Regions from separate parts of the Lysinibacillus sp. OL1 genome, predicted to be linked through region 4. Evidence: riboswitches for the same ligand, from Rfam matches in the RefSeq annotation. Region 4 holds a riboswitch; each other region holds the start of a gene.
The links. Region 4 has a riboswitch for S-adenosylmethionine ahead of metA (homoserine O-acetyltransferase MetA). Riboswitches for the same ligand answer to the same signal wherever they lie in the genome.
Positions count from the first base shown of each region.

Region 1: another riboswitch for S-adenosylmethionine. It lies ahead of EW028_RS11660 (cyclase family protein); the one in region 4 lies ahead of metA (homoserine O-acetyltransferase MetA).
Region 2: another riboswitch for S-adenosylmethionine. It lies ahead of EW028_RS09730 (MetQ/NlpA family ABC transporter substrate-binding protein); the one in region 4 lies ahead of metA (homoserine O-acetyltransferase MetA).
Region 3: another riboswitch for S-adenosylmethionine. It lies ahead of EW028_RS13295 (methionine ABC transporter ATP-binding protein); the one in region 4 lies ahead of metA (homoserine O-acetyltransferase MetA).

Region 1 is NZ_SJDS01000005.1:201,273-204,410, forward strand. It holds gene EW028_RS11650 (helix-turn-helix domain-containing protein) at 1-703, shown strand, start outside; gene EW028_RS11655 (YuzC family spore coat inner layer protein) at 821-1,225, shown strand; SAM riboswitch class I at 1,307-1,412, shown strand; gene EW028_RS11660 (cyclase family protein) at 1,504-2,241, shown strand; gene EW028_RS11665 (DedA family protein) at 2,272-2,868, opposite strand; gene EW028_RS11670 (Cof-type HAD-IIB family hydrolase) at 2,930-3,138, opposite strand, start outside.
Region 2 is NZ_SJDS01000004.1:121,078-124,215, forward strand. It holds gene EW028_RS09725 (methionine ABC transporter ATP-binding protein) at 1-649, opposite strand, end outside; gene EW028_RS09730 (MetQ/NlpA family ABC transporter substrate-binding protein) at 756-1,586, opposite strand; SAM riboswitch class I at 1,675-1,779, opposite strand; gene EW028_RS09735 (PPC domain-containing DNA-binding protein) at 1,902-2,405, shown strand; gene EW028_RS09740 (pyridoxal phosphate-dependent aminotransferase) at 2,447-3,138, opposite strand, start outside.
Region 3 is NZ_SJDS01000006.1:238,793-241,930, reverse strand. It holds gene EW028_RS13305 (MetQ/NlpA family ABC transporter substrate-binding protein) at 1-205, opposite strand, end outside; gene EW028_RS13300 (methionine ABC transporter permease) at 274-942, opposite strand; gene EW028_RS13295 (methionine ABC transporter ATP-binding protein) at 932-1,960, opposite strand; SAM riboswitch class I at 2,043-2,146, opposite strand; gene EW028_RS13290 (thioredoxin family protein) at 2,203-2,514, opposite strand; gene EW028_RS13285 (toprim domain-containing protein) at 2,529-2,870, opposite strand; gene gcvH (glycine cleavage system protein GcvH) at 2,962-3,138, opposite strand, start outside.
Region 4 is NZ_SJDS01000002.1:157,597-160,734, reverse strand. It holds gene EW028_RS05180 (GerAB/ArcD/ProY family transporter) at 1-320, shown strand, start outside; gene metA (homoserine O-acetyltransferase MetA) at 360-1,295, opposite strand; SAM riboswitch class I at 1,419-1,530, opposite strand; gene EW028_RS05170 (nucleotide excision repair endonuclease) at 1,734-2,105, shown strand; gene EW028_RS05165 (hypothetical protein) at 2,160-2,546, opposite strand; gene EW028_RS05160 (TrmB family transcriptional regulator) at 2,569-3,138, opposite strand, start outside.

The DNA.
Region 1 (3,138 bases), on a different contig from region 4:
ATGGGGAAAACAAGACTATTTAGGTCTACAGAAAGTGCCAGATATTGATGTACAAAATAGAGAAATGGATCGACTCCTTTACTATAAGCCAACTTTAATTATGTTAGATTCTGGTGTAGAGCGTTGGGAATCCTTTCAGCACTTAGATGAAGTAGGACCCGTCTGTCATCTTTCACACCCTGGAGAGAATTGGCAATCTACGTTATTTAAGATTGCAGATCTAACAGGAAAAACCTCCTTGATACAAGACGTAATCCTACAATATGAAGATAAAGTACAACAAGCAAAAGGAATTCTTAGCAAATCAGTTTATGGGCAAAGTGTGGCATTTCTCCGTATTTCAGCCATTAGCATTACTCTATACGCGGGTCCTGAATGTGGCTATACGGGCCCCATTTTATATCGTGACTTAGGTTTAATGCCACATTCACTAGTATGGAGTATTCCGCACAATCAACGTAAAGCACAACTGACATTTGATCAATTGTTGCAATTAGATGCGGATCATTTATTTATTACATTTGATAAGCAACATTCCATTTATGAAAATGAGGAACGTGCTATTTTAAAAACTCCTACTTGGAAAAACCTAGCTGCCGTTAAAAGCAGCTGTGTCTATGAAGTAGACTTTTTAACATGGATGAATTATGGCATTTTATCACATAGTAAAAAAATTGATGATGTCTTGAATGTACTTGGCTAAAAAAAGCTTACTTTAGCTTCCTTTTTAAATGGTGAGGAGGACAAACATTGCACCGCAAAATAACACCGAATGTAGTTTGGCTACATAAGATAGGATATCAGTTATAGGATAGGAGGAATGACCTTGTATTACAATCCTTATCCGTATTTTGTGCATCCCTATCATTATCCAACATCGCCTATCGCTAATCATTTTGCCATTAGACCCTTTTCGCAACATTTAGCAATGCCGACCAATAATCCTTTTCCACCTGTCGATACACACAAATTAAAAGCTTCAGCAACACGGATAAAGGCGATGATGCAGCAAGCCCAATTACTTACGGATAAAATAGATAGCTCCCAACAATTCGCACATGATTTAATGAATGCTGCTCAACTTTCAAATAAAACAGAGGTTGAAAAATTAATCACATCAACAGGCATTACGATGAAATTTGAAACGAACTATACACCAGACAGTTTTAGAATACGTCTGATTGATAATGATTGTTGTGGAGTCACCTTGAATTTGAATTGGTGAAAATTCCTAGTGAACTTGTAAACTATAAAAAACTATGCTAAAGTGTTTGTATTGTTATTTCTGAAAATTCTTATATTACTTTTCTTATCAAGAGAGACGGAGGGATTGGCCCGACGAAGTCTCAGCAACCAGCTAACAGTATGGTGCTAATTCCAATTGGCAAAATGATCAGCCTTGAAGATGAGAAGAAGAACTACCGTTGTTTCAAGCAGGAGTCCTCTTCTATTAGGGGACTCCTTTTTATTTACCACTATTTTTTACAGAAAGCAGGGAAATCGATGTCTAATGAACTTTTGCAAGCATTGCAATTACTAAAATCGAAACAGTGGGTTGATTTAACACATACATTCGGCCCTAATTCTCCACATTTTTTTATGTTTGAGGACGCTAAATTTGAAACGTTATTTTCTCATAAGGATGGTTTCTTCGCTCAACAATTCACGTTCCCTGGTCAATATGGCACACATATCGACCCACCCATTCATTTTGTGCGAGATACTCGCTACTTAGAAGAATTAGAACTAAAAGAGCTTGTTCTCCCCCTTGTTGTTATTGATAAATCACAGGAGGCTGCGAGCAACCATGATTTTTCATTAAGTGTTCAAGATATTCTTGATTTTGAGGACAAGCATGGAGAAATTGAAGCAGGAACATTTGTAGCATTACGTACAGATTGGAGTAAGCGCTGGCCAGATAAAGAGGCTTTCAGTAATAAGGATGCAGATGGACATAACCATATCCCTGGCTGGGGTTTAGAAGCTTTACAGTTTTTACTACAAGAACGCAAGGTAAGCGCAATTGGTCATGAAACATTCGATACGGACTCTGCTGCTGATTTTCGTAAAAATGGCAAGCTAGATGGCGAATATTTTGTGCTTGACCAAGACGCCTATCAAATTGAGCTAATGACGAATTTGGACAAGCTACCTGCGAAAGGCGCTATCATCTTTAATATCGTACCTAAGCCAGAAAAAGCATCTGGCTTCCCTGTGCGATCTTTTGCTATTTTGCCATAACATAAAAGTCGGTATAGCGTATACCGACTTTTATTTTTGTCCATTTCTTTTTTTAAATAAAAAATAAGCAATGAGCATCCCTATAATAAATAAAAGAATAAGATAGATACTGTAATGGGTTAAATAGTATCCAACAAATCGCCATTTCTCTCCAAGCATCTTTCCTAATGATATAAATGTGAACGTCCAAATAAATGCCCCTGTATAGGCAAAAAGAGCAAACTTTCTATAAGGATAATTATTAATAGCCGCAATATAAGCTGTCAAATGGCGTACCCCTGGAATAAAATAGCCAATTAATAATAGGGTAGGTCCTATTTTTGTAAACATCTTTTTCGTAAAGTCAATTTTTTGCTCGGTAATATGAATTTTAGGGCCATATTTCTGCAATAACGGTAAGCCAAAACGATAACCAATATAGTAGCTTAAGGTAATGCCTCCAATCGCACCAATCATTGCACTGACTAAAGCAGGAATGTGTTCAAGACTTTCTCGGTAAACACTATAGCCTACATAAGTCAGAAACACCTCATCAGGAAGTGGCACCCCAACAATACCTCCAATTAGAATCACGATAATCCCAAAATATCCGTAATGTTCAATTAGAGACTGCACGTGATGTGCCATAAATCATCCCACCTAAAATTTATTAAAATCTACCTGCTATATATAGTGTAGCCTCAGCGCTCTAAATGACTTGAAGCTGACGTAAAGCAAAATTGATACCGCCATCCGTAGATTTCTTTGTAACAAAATTGGCAGCACTTTTTAGAGCTTTACTGCCATTTCCCATGGCAATTCCTACTCCTACATACTCCAACATATCAATATCATTATCCCCATCCCCAAAGGCAATCGCATTCTCAGGGTCAATGTTAAAATGATCAAGCACCGCTT
Region 2 (3,138 bases), on a different contig from region 4:
CAGATTCTAGAACAGAAACCTCATCACAAATTTTTTGAATGACATTCATTTCATGTGTAATGAGCAGAATTGTAATTCCTAATTCACGGTTAATCTTTAACAACAATTCAAGAATGGCTTCCGTTGTTTCAGGATCAAGTGCACTTGTTGCTTCGTCACTAAGTAAAATTTCTGGTTCCTGTGCTAAGGCACGCGCAATAGCCACACGCTGTTTTTGACCACCTGAAAGTTGATTGGGGTAACTGTCTAGTTTATCTGTTAAACCGACAATTTCAGCATACTTAGCTACTCGGCTTTTTACTTCCGCCTCTTTATAGCCTAGTAGCTTTAAGGGAACTGCAATATTATTGTAAACTGTTGCTGTTTTTAATAGATTAAAGTGCTGGAAGATCATCCCGATTTTTTGGCGTGTTTGACGTAATTCGTGAAGAGAAAGGGTCGTAATGTCTACATTGTCTATCACTACTTTTCCTGCTGTAGGACGTTCTAGTAGATTAACGCAACGAATGAGTGTACTTTTACCAGCACCACTATAGCCGATTACACCATGAATTTGTCCCTTTTTTACGTGAAGATTGATGCCATCCACAGCTTTTATGATGCCTTTTTTCGACTTGAATTCTTTTGAGATATTTTGTAATTGAATCATGCGATTGTATGCTCCTTTCTCTACCTTCTAAAAAGCAAGAATCTGCTCGTTTTCCTATAGAGGAATTTCGGCAGATTCTTCGGCTTATAGAAGCTTCCTGAATGTATTACCAACTAGGGATTACTGAACCTTTGAATTCCTCTTCGATGAATTGACGTACTTCATCAGATTGGTAGGCCTCAACGAACTTTTTAATTGTTGGATCATTTTCATTTTCAGCACGCACGACAATATAGTTTACGTATGGAGAATCAGTAGATTCCAATAAAATAGAGTCATCTTTAGGGTTAATGCCAGCTTCTAATGCAAAGTTTGTATTAATAGCTGCTACATCTACTTCACTAAGTTGTTTAGGAATTTGAGCGGCCTCTAATTCAATGAATTTTAAATTCTTTTTGTTTTCTTCTACATCACGGATCGAGGCTGTTAAGTCTGCGCCCTCTTTTAACTTAATATAGCCAGCTTCCTGTAAAACAAAGAGGGCACGGGCTCCATTCGTTGGATCATTTGGTAAGCCAAACGTTGCTCCGTCAGGAATGTCATCAAAGGATTTATATTTTTCTGAGTAGATACCCATTGGATTTAAAATCGTTTTGCCCACTGGTACTAACTCTGTATCATGATCTTTATTAAATGTATCCAGGAAAGGCTCGTGTTGATAGCTGTTCGCATCAAGATCACCTTCAGCTAAGGATGTATTAGGTAAAACATAGTCAGAAAATGATTTTAGCTCTACTTCTAGCCCGTTTTCTTTTGCTACTTTAGCAGCTACTTCTGCAATTTGTTCGTGTGGACCAGAAGTGACGCCTACAACGATTTTCTTTTCATCAATTCCTTCAGCTTGGCTTTTACTATCTTCTTTAGAGCCACAGCCTGCTAAAGCTGCTACTAATGTTAAACTTGCTAAACCTACTAAAAATTTATTTTTCTTTTTCATGAAAATACCTCCAAGATTGTTTTTATCGGTTTTTTGAAAATAAAAAAACTCTCTTACAAATTAAGAGAGGCTCATGAAAAGATGTCCTCTCTTATCTATCAAACGAAGATCGTTTGCAGGATTTAGCACCTTCCTTTAAAAAGGAGGTTGCCGAGCTTCATAGGGCCAGTCCCTCAGCTACTCTTGATAAGAGATTTATAATATTTTTTTGTAATTCCGATAGAACTAATATAATTTATAGGGTATAGTAAGTCAATAAATAATTTTTAAATTTTTTATATAATTATAATATTTCGACACAAAAGAGGGATAACAATGTCTGTAAGAGTTAATTATGGTATAGGTTCATTTGGTAAGGTTATTAGTGCTCGTTTTCTAACGGGAACAGATATCATTGAAGGGATTGAAGCGCTTTGCGAAGAGAATAATATAGAGTCAGCAACAATTGTAAGCTGTATTGGCAGCTTTCAAAAAAGTAGCTTTGTTTATTTAGTGCCAGATGCAACAGCTCAAATTCATGTTCGTTTTAGTAATGTGATTGAAAAAGAGGGACCACTAGAATTTATTCAAGGTTCAGGTGTGGTGTGTAAGCGAGATGGTGGATATGAGACACATTTCCATGGTTCTATGAGTGATCAATGTGGTGTAGTATCGGGTGGGCATTTAATAAAAGGGGGAAATCCTGTTATAACTGCTGACATCGTGTTGGCAGAGGTACAAGGTATTCAACATATTCGAAAATGGGATGATGAAACAGGTCATGTTCAATTTTATCCATTAGAAGATGGTTTAGGGCAACCAAGGAAAATTGAAAAATAGTAATAATCCTGTAGCTAGAGATAGCTACAGGATAAGGCACATTATCTATTAAACAATTGTAATTGCTCGATTCTATGGATTGCTTCACGTAAGCGCTCCTCACTAACTAGCAACCCTACGCGCACATAGCCTTCACCATATTGACCGAAGCCATTACCTGCTGCTACAGCGATATCAGCTTTTTCGAGCAATAGATCAGCAAACTGTTCACTTGTATAGCCTAGTGGTACAGGGAGCCATGCGAAGAAGGAGCCTTTTGGAGCCGTAACATGCCAGCCAATTCTTCTAGCTTCTTCAATGAGTACATTTCGGCGACGCTCATAAGTAGCTCGTAGTTCATCCGCACATTGCTGGGAAGCTGTCAGTGCTACTGCTGCAGCTTGTTGAATGGCAGGGAACTGACTACAAAACAGATGATCCTGAATAAGATTAATAGCAGCAATAATCTCGGCATTCCCTACAGCGAAGCCTATACGCCAGCCAGCCATATTATAGGTTTTCGATAATGTATACATTTCAACTCCTACTTCTTTTGCACCATTTGCTTGAAGGAAGCTAACTGGTTTATTACCGTCAAATCCTATTGCCCCATAAGCAAAATCATGTGATACGATAATATTGTGTTCCTTCGCAAAGCGAACGGTCTCTTCAAAAAACGCAAGTGATGCTGTACCACCTGTAGGGTTGTTTGGGTAATTTAAGTAAAGAAGCTTTGCCTTTTCTTTCACTTCAT
Region 3 (3,138 bases), on a different contig from region 4:
TACCTTCTTTAGCTAAGATCGGTTTTGCTTTGTCTAAAATAACTGCGTGTGGTGTATTAGAAGCACCTACTTTTAATGTTACGTTTTCTTTACTATCTGTTTGATCGCCAGATGCTGATTTTTCATCTTCTTTTTTATCTGTACCGCAAGCTGCTAATGCTAGTACAAGTATTGATAAAAATAATCCTGCTAATAACTTTTTCATTTATGACACTCCCTTTTATTTGTTTTAAATATGTTAGCGGTAAAAACCGGAATAACCTCAATTTCGTGCTAGCGTTTATCAATTTTCTCAGTAATTAAATCACCAATCCATTGAATAATAAATACGACTACTAAGATCAAAATAGTTGCCATTAATGTCACATCTTGGCGATTTCGCTGGAAGCCGTCTAAGAAAGCTAAGTTACCAAGACCACCTGCACCAATAATTCCTGCCATCGCTGTATAACCTACAAGAGCAACAGCCGTTACGGTGATACCAGAAATCAAAGCTGGTAATGATTCAGGAACCAATACTTTCCAAATAATTGTAGAAGTTTTCGCTCCCATTGAACGAGCCGCTTCAATGACACCTTTATCAATTTCACGTAACGCAATTAATACCATACGAGCATAAAACGGTGCTGCACCGATAATTAAAGCAGGTAACGCCGCATTGGCACCACGAATTGTACCTAGTAACAACTTCGTAAATGGAATTAATAAAATAATTAATACGATAAATGGAATGGAACGGAAAATATTAACGAGTGATCCCGTTAAAAAGTTAACGATTTTATTTGCCCATAACTGATTGGGACTAGTTAAAAATAGAACAATACCAATGACTAACCCAAGAATAAATGTCACAACCGTTGATATAGCTGTCATGTATAAAGTTTCATACGTAGCTTGCCACATATTTTCCCAGTCTACATTCGGAAAGAGATTAGTTAGCATTTTCAATCACCTCCGTCTGTACTTCCACTGTATTTAAATAACGAAGGGCTTCAGTGACGTTTTTCTGAGAGCCATCAATTTGCACAATCAATGTACCATATGCACCATTTTTTGTTTGTGAAATATTTCCGTGAACAATACTTACTTCTACATCAAATTGTTTCACAAGATGTGAGATGACTGGCTGTTCTGTTTTTTCACCAACAAAAATAAGTTTGACAAGTTGTCCAGTTGGATAGTTTGTTTTAATTTGTGCTACCGTATCCTGTGTTTCCTTAGTGTCTGTAATTTGAGATACAAACTTCTTAGTAATAGCCGCCTGTGGGGCTTGGAAGACTTGCAATACCTCACCACGTTCCACAATTTCGCCTGCCTCCATCACTGCTACACGATGACAAATTTTGCGAATGACATGCATTTCGTGGGTAATCAGGACGATAGTTAAGCCTAAGCGTTCATTTATATCAACGAGTAAATCAAGAATAGCATCCGTTGTTTCAGGATCGAGTGCCGATGTCGCCTCATCACATAGTAAAACCTCTGGATTATTCGCTAATGCACGTGCAATTCCTACACGCTGCTTTTGTCCACCAGAAAGCTGGGATGGATATGCCTTATCGCGCCCTTCTAAGCCTACAAGGGCAATTAATTCCTTCACACGTGCTTCACGTTGAGCCTTTGGGAAGCCTGCGATTTCTAAAGGGAATGCAATATTTTCGGCAACTGTTCTAGACCAAAGTAAATTGAAATGCTGGAAAATCATACTTACCTTTTGTCTAGCCGCTCTAAGCTTTTGCCCTTTTATCGATGAAAATTCTTGATTGTTCACCGTTACTGTTCCTGCTGTCGGTTTCTCTAAACCGTTTAATAAACGAATCATGGTACTTTTACCAGCACCACTATAGCCAATAATGCCAAAAATTTCACCTTTATTAATAGTAAGGTTGACGTCTTTGACTGCCGTTAATTCGCCATTTGCTGTTTTGTATTTCTTTGTAATATTTTGAAGCTGGATCATAGCGAATACTCCTTTTCTCATATAGAAAACCCCTTCACTCACAGACAAGTAGAAGGGGTCACGTATAATACGTTAAACCGTTCTCTCATCTTTCAAAGAAAAATCTTTGGGTGATTTGGCACCTTTTCACATTGTGATGGTTGCCGGGCTTCATAGGGCACTTCCCTCCGCCACTCTTCATAAGAGTTCGATATATTTAATGTTTTAGTAATATATTTGATACTTTACCACGCTAGTAAAGTTCAGTCAATTGATTTTTTTAACAATTCATATAAAAATGGTACGGATTGAAAAGCATAAATCTTTTCTGTCACTTTTCCGCCATCACTGATGAGTAGACATGGAACACTTTCAATTTGATGCTCATAAGCAATGTGTTCCAAAAAGTTGATATTTGCTTTACCAATTTGTAGCTGTGGCAGTAATTGTTCAATAATGGACATCATTTTAGATGCCACTGCACATGTTCCACACATCGGTGTATATAAATAAAATGCAGTTTTCTCTCCTGACTGTTTAGCCGCTTCCCACTGCTCTGTTGACCATTCTTCCATTTACTCACGCAACCTTACAAAATATATTCATTATGGATTGAAAAATGTGCTCGCAGTAAAATCATCGCTAGCACTTTTCTTGGTGTCGTTTCTACTTCCTTATATGTTGGCATTGTGCGCAGATGCTCAGCTTCTGGATAATGTCTGTCCATTAATGCACGTAGCTTATCGCCAGAAGTATCTGCATCAAAAAAAGTAAATAGCTCACAGCCCTCATAGGGATCCAGTAGTTCTTCTAATTGATGCACACCAATTGTACCATTCGTACATAGTATTGTAACATTCTCATTCAAAATAGGCTCAATTTGTAGCTTATCTGAGCGTCCTTCTACTATCAAGCATTTTCCCTCGAACATTACGCCACCTCCATTTAGAGATCCCCACTTATAAGTCATTATATAACAAAAAACGCCGGTAGTTTCCGACGTTTTTCGATTATAGCTTGTCTTATTCAGCGATCATTTCTTCGTATTGCTCTGCTGTCATTAGTTTCTCAACTTCTGATGCGTCAGCAGGCTCAACAACGATCATCCATGCTTTTTCATATGGTGATTCATTAACGAATTCTGGGCTATCTTCTAAATCTGCATTTACTTCCACTACAGTACCTGAGATTGGTGCATA
Region 4 (3,138 bases):
TTTCGTCTATATATATTCGTACATTTATGTATTTCTATACGACCGTTGTTGGACTTGCACAAATATTGAAGATCAAGGATCATCGTCCACTCATTATACCGATGGGTATAATTGTTATTGGACTTTCTCAAATTGTTCATCCAGATATTGTGCATTCTACTAATTATAATAATGAAATTTGGCCAATCTTTTCCTTTATTTTCACCATTTTATTACCTATACTTTTGCTGATTGTAGTAGTTATTCGCAATCGTAAATCCAAGGCTCAAAATAACGAAACACCTCAGCAGGAAACAGAAAATGACAATCAAAAAGTCTAATTTCTTCTAAGCTAGAAAAGAAATTAGACTTTTTATTAATTAAATATGATATTCGATTTCATCTACAAAATCCCATTCATATGGTGTTTCTTGGTAAACATAGTAGTTCAACCAGTTAGAGAATAATAGATGCGTATGGGCACGCCATGTATTCATTGGCACTTGTGTAGGATCGTCATTCGGGAAGTAGTTCACAGGAACGGCGATATCTATGCCCTTCGCCACATCGCGACTGTACTCATCGGCTAGCGTTGTCGCATCATACTCTAGATGGCCCGTAATCATAATATTTTTATTATCTTTTGATTGTACAATAAATACCCCAGCATCCTCTGAATAGGATAATAATCGTAGATCTGGATGATTGCGAACCTCGTCAATCGAAACAGATGTATAGCGTGAATGGGGCGCAGTAAATAAATCACTAAAGCCACGTACCAAATCTACAGTTAAATCTGTAATCACATGGGAATAGACGCCTGAGCATTTAGCAGAAAGCTCAACCTTCCCAATGCCATAATGATGATACAATGCAGCCTGTGCCCCCCAACATATATGTAGCACGGATGTCACATTCTTTTTAGACCAATCCATAATTTCTGAAATTTCCTGCCAATAGTTGACCTCTTCAAAAGCCATTTTTTCTACTGGTGCACCAGTTATAATCATACCATCGTAGCGTCGGTGTCGAATCTGATTGAACGTTGTGTAGAAAAGCTGCAAATGGGATTTACTCACATTTTTAGACTCGTGAGTGGCTGTATTCAAAAAGGTAATATTCACCTGTAATGGTGTATTCCCCAATAAACGTAATAATTGGAGCTCAGTTTTTTCTTTTTCTGGCATTAGATTTAATATTAATATATTTAATGGACGGATTTGCTGTGTTTTCGCACGATCTTCTTCCATGACGAAGATTTTTTCCTCACGTAAATGTTCTCCAGCTGGTAAATTTTTCGGAATATTAATTGGCATCTTGCTTTCCCCTCTCTATAATCACTCTCTTTTAGCAAACCTAACTTGCGTACATTGCAACGAAATTAAAAAATCCCCCTCATTCCATACGAGATAGAATGAGAAGGATTTTTTTCACGTCCACTCTTATCTCTCAAAGGAAAAAATCCTTTGCTGGAATTAGCACCTTTCTAACAATTGTTAGAGGTTGCTGAAGCGTCATCGGGCCAAATCCCTCAGCTTCTCTTGATAAGATTATTTAATTATCTTGAATTGTAACACGAACTAGTTAGAATATCAATAATTCATCGAATATTTTGTGATTCATGTGCATGTTCCTTGCTCATTTGATGTACACTAAGCTTGCTATCTGTGGTGTTTCTACATTTAAAATTTATGGTAAACATGCCGTAATTATGTTACCATATACTTTTAGTAAGAGAGAGGAACGTGAATAGTTTGATTAAAATTGAATTTCCAAAACCAGATCTAGTAATCCGTCAACGTGAACAAGATTTAAAACCAGGTGATGTGCCAATCACACCTTACTTCGGTTTTATTGACTTCCATAAAATCACACGTGATAAAGGCGGCATTTTCTTATTCTATAATGACAAGAATGAGCTATTGTTTGTTGGGAAAGCACGTAAAATTCGTCAACGTATTAAAAAACATTTCGAGGATAATGTATCTCCGATGAAAAACCATCGAGATGAAGTGTTCAAAATTGAAGTCTATGAAGTAGAAGATCCAATGGAACGTGAAATTTACGAAACATATGCGATTAATACTTTCCGCTCTAAATATAACGTAGACAAAGTCTTTTATTAGACATCACGTAAAGAAACCGAAATCTCATTTCTAAAGGGATTTCGGTTTCTTTTATCACATAATGGTCATACGATCAATGGGCGTACTCTGACCGTTTATTCGCAAATCAATGGTATCCAGCTCAGGATTCTTGACGGTGACTTTAAAAACATAGGGTTGAGCCTCTTTCCTTTGCTCGCTGCCTTCCTCTAACTGGATAATAAGCCTATTTCCCTCAGCTGTAATACTTGCCAATACATTCCCTTTTGAATAATAAACAAGGTAATATGGAGCATCCTTTTCATGCAATAGTTGTATTCTGTCATTAGAAACGATATTTTTTTGGACATTATCTGGGACAACCGTTAGCTCATGAATCGTTGGTGGATCGGTAGGTGGTGTAGCATTACAGGCTCCTAGCATTAGTAGGCTTATTAAACCTAGCAACACGAATTTTTTCAAGTAACTCCCCTTCCTTATACGACTATTCTAAGAAAAAAGCTTTACGCTCCTTAGCAATCCAGTCTTCTAACTCCTGATCATCACGTTTTACTAACCGATTGATGAGCACATCATGCCATATATAATCCTCTAACAAATAAATATGAACCGGATCATTGGTGATAAAGGCCGTCTCTTGGGTAGATGGAGAATGACCATAAATCATTTCCTGACCATCTATCGATAAGATAAACCAATGCGGTGTAGACGCTTTTTTTGTATAATGTGTGGCTCTATGCTGGTCAATTGAGGCGAGATGCTCTCCTACATACAACGTAATGCCATGAACAGGAACATGCAGCGCCACCTCTTGCAAATCTTCACGTAAGGCATCATACATATCTTCCCACATCGACAGCATCACTTTTTTCTTCGCCTTCTTTAGAAGTGACTGACAATAGTTGATAATGGATTCCTTGCCCTTCAGCATGACCACTTTAGGCTCTGCTTCCTGTACTTTTTCCTCTAATTTCTCTAATTTCCCGCTTATAGACGTAAAATTCGACTCCCAGCGCTGTTGCATTTGCTGTAAGAACACAGACACAGGCATTGC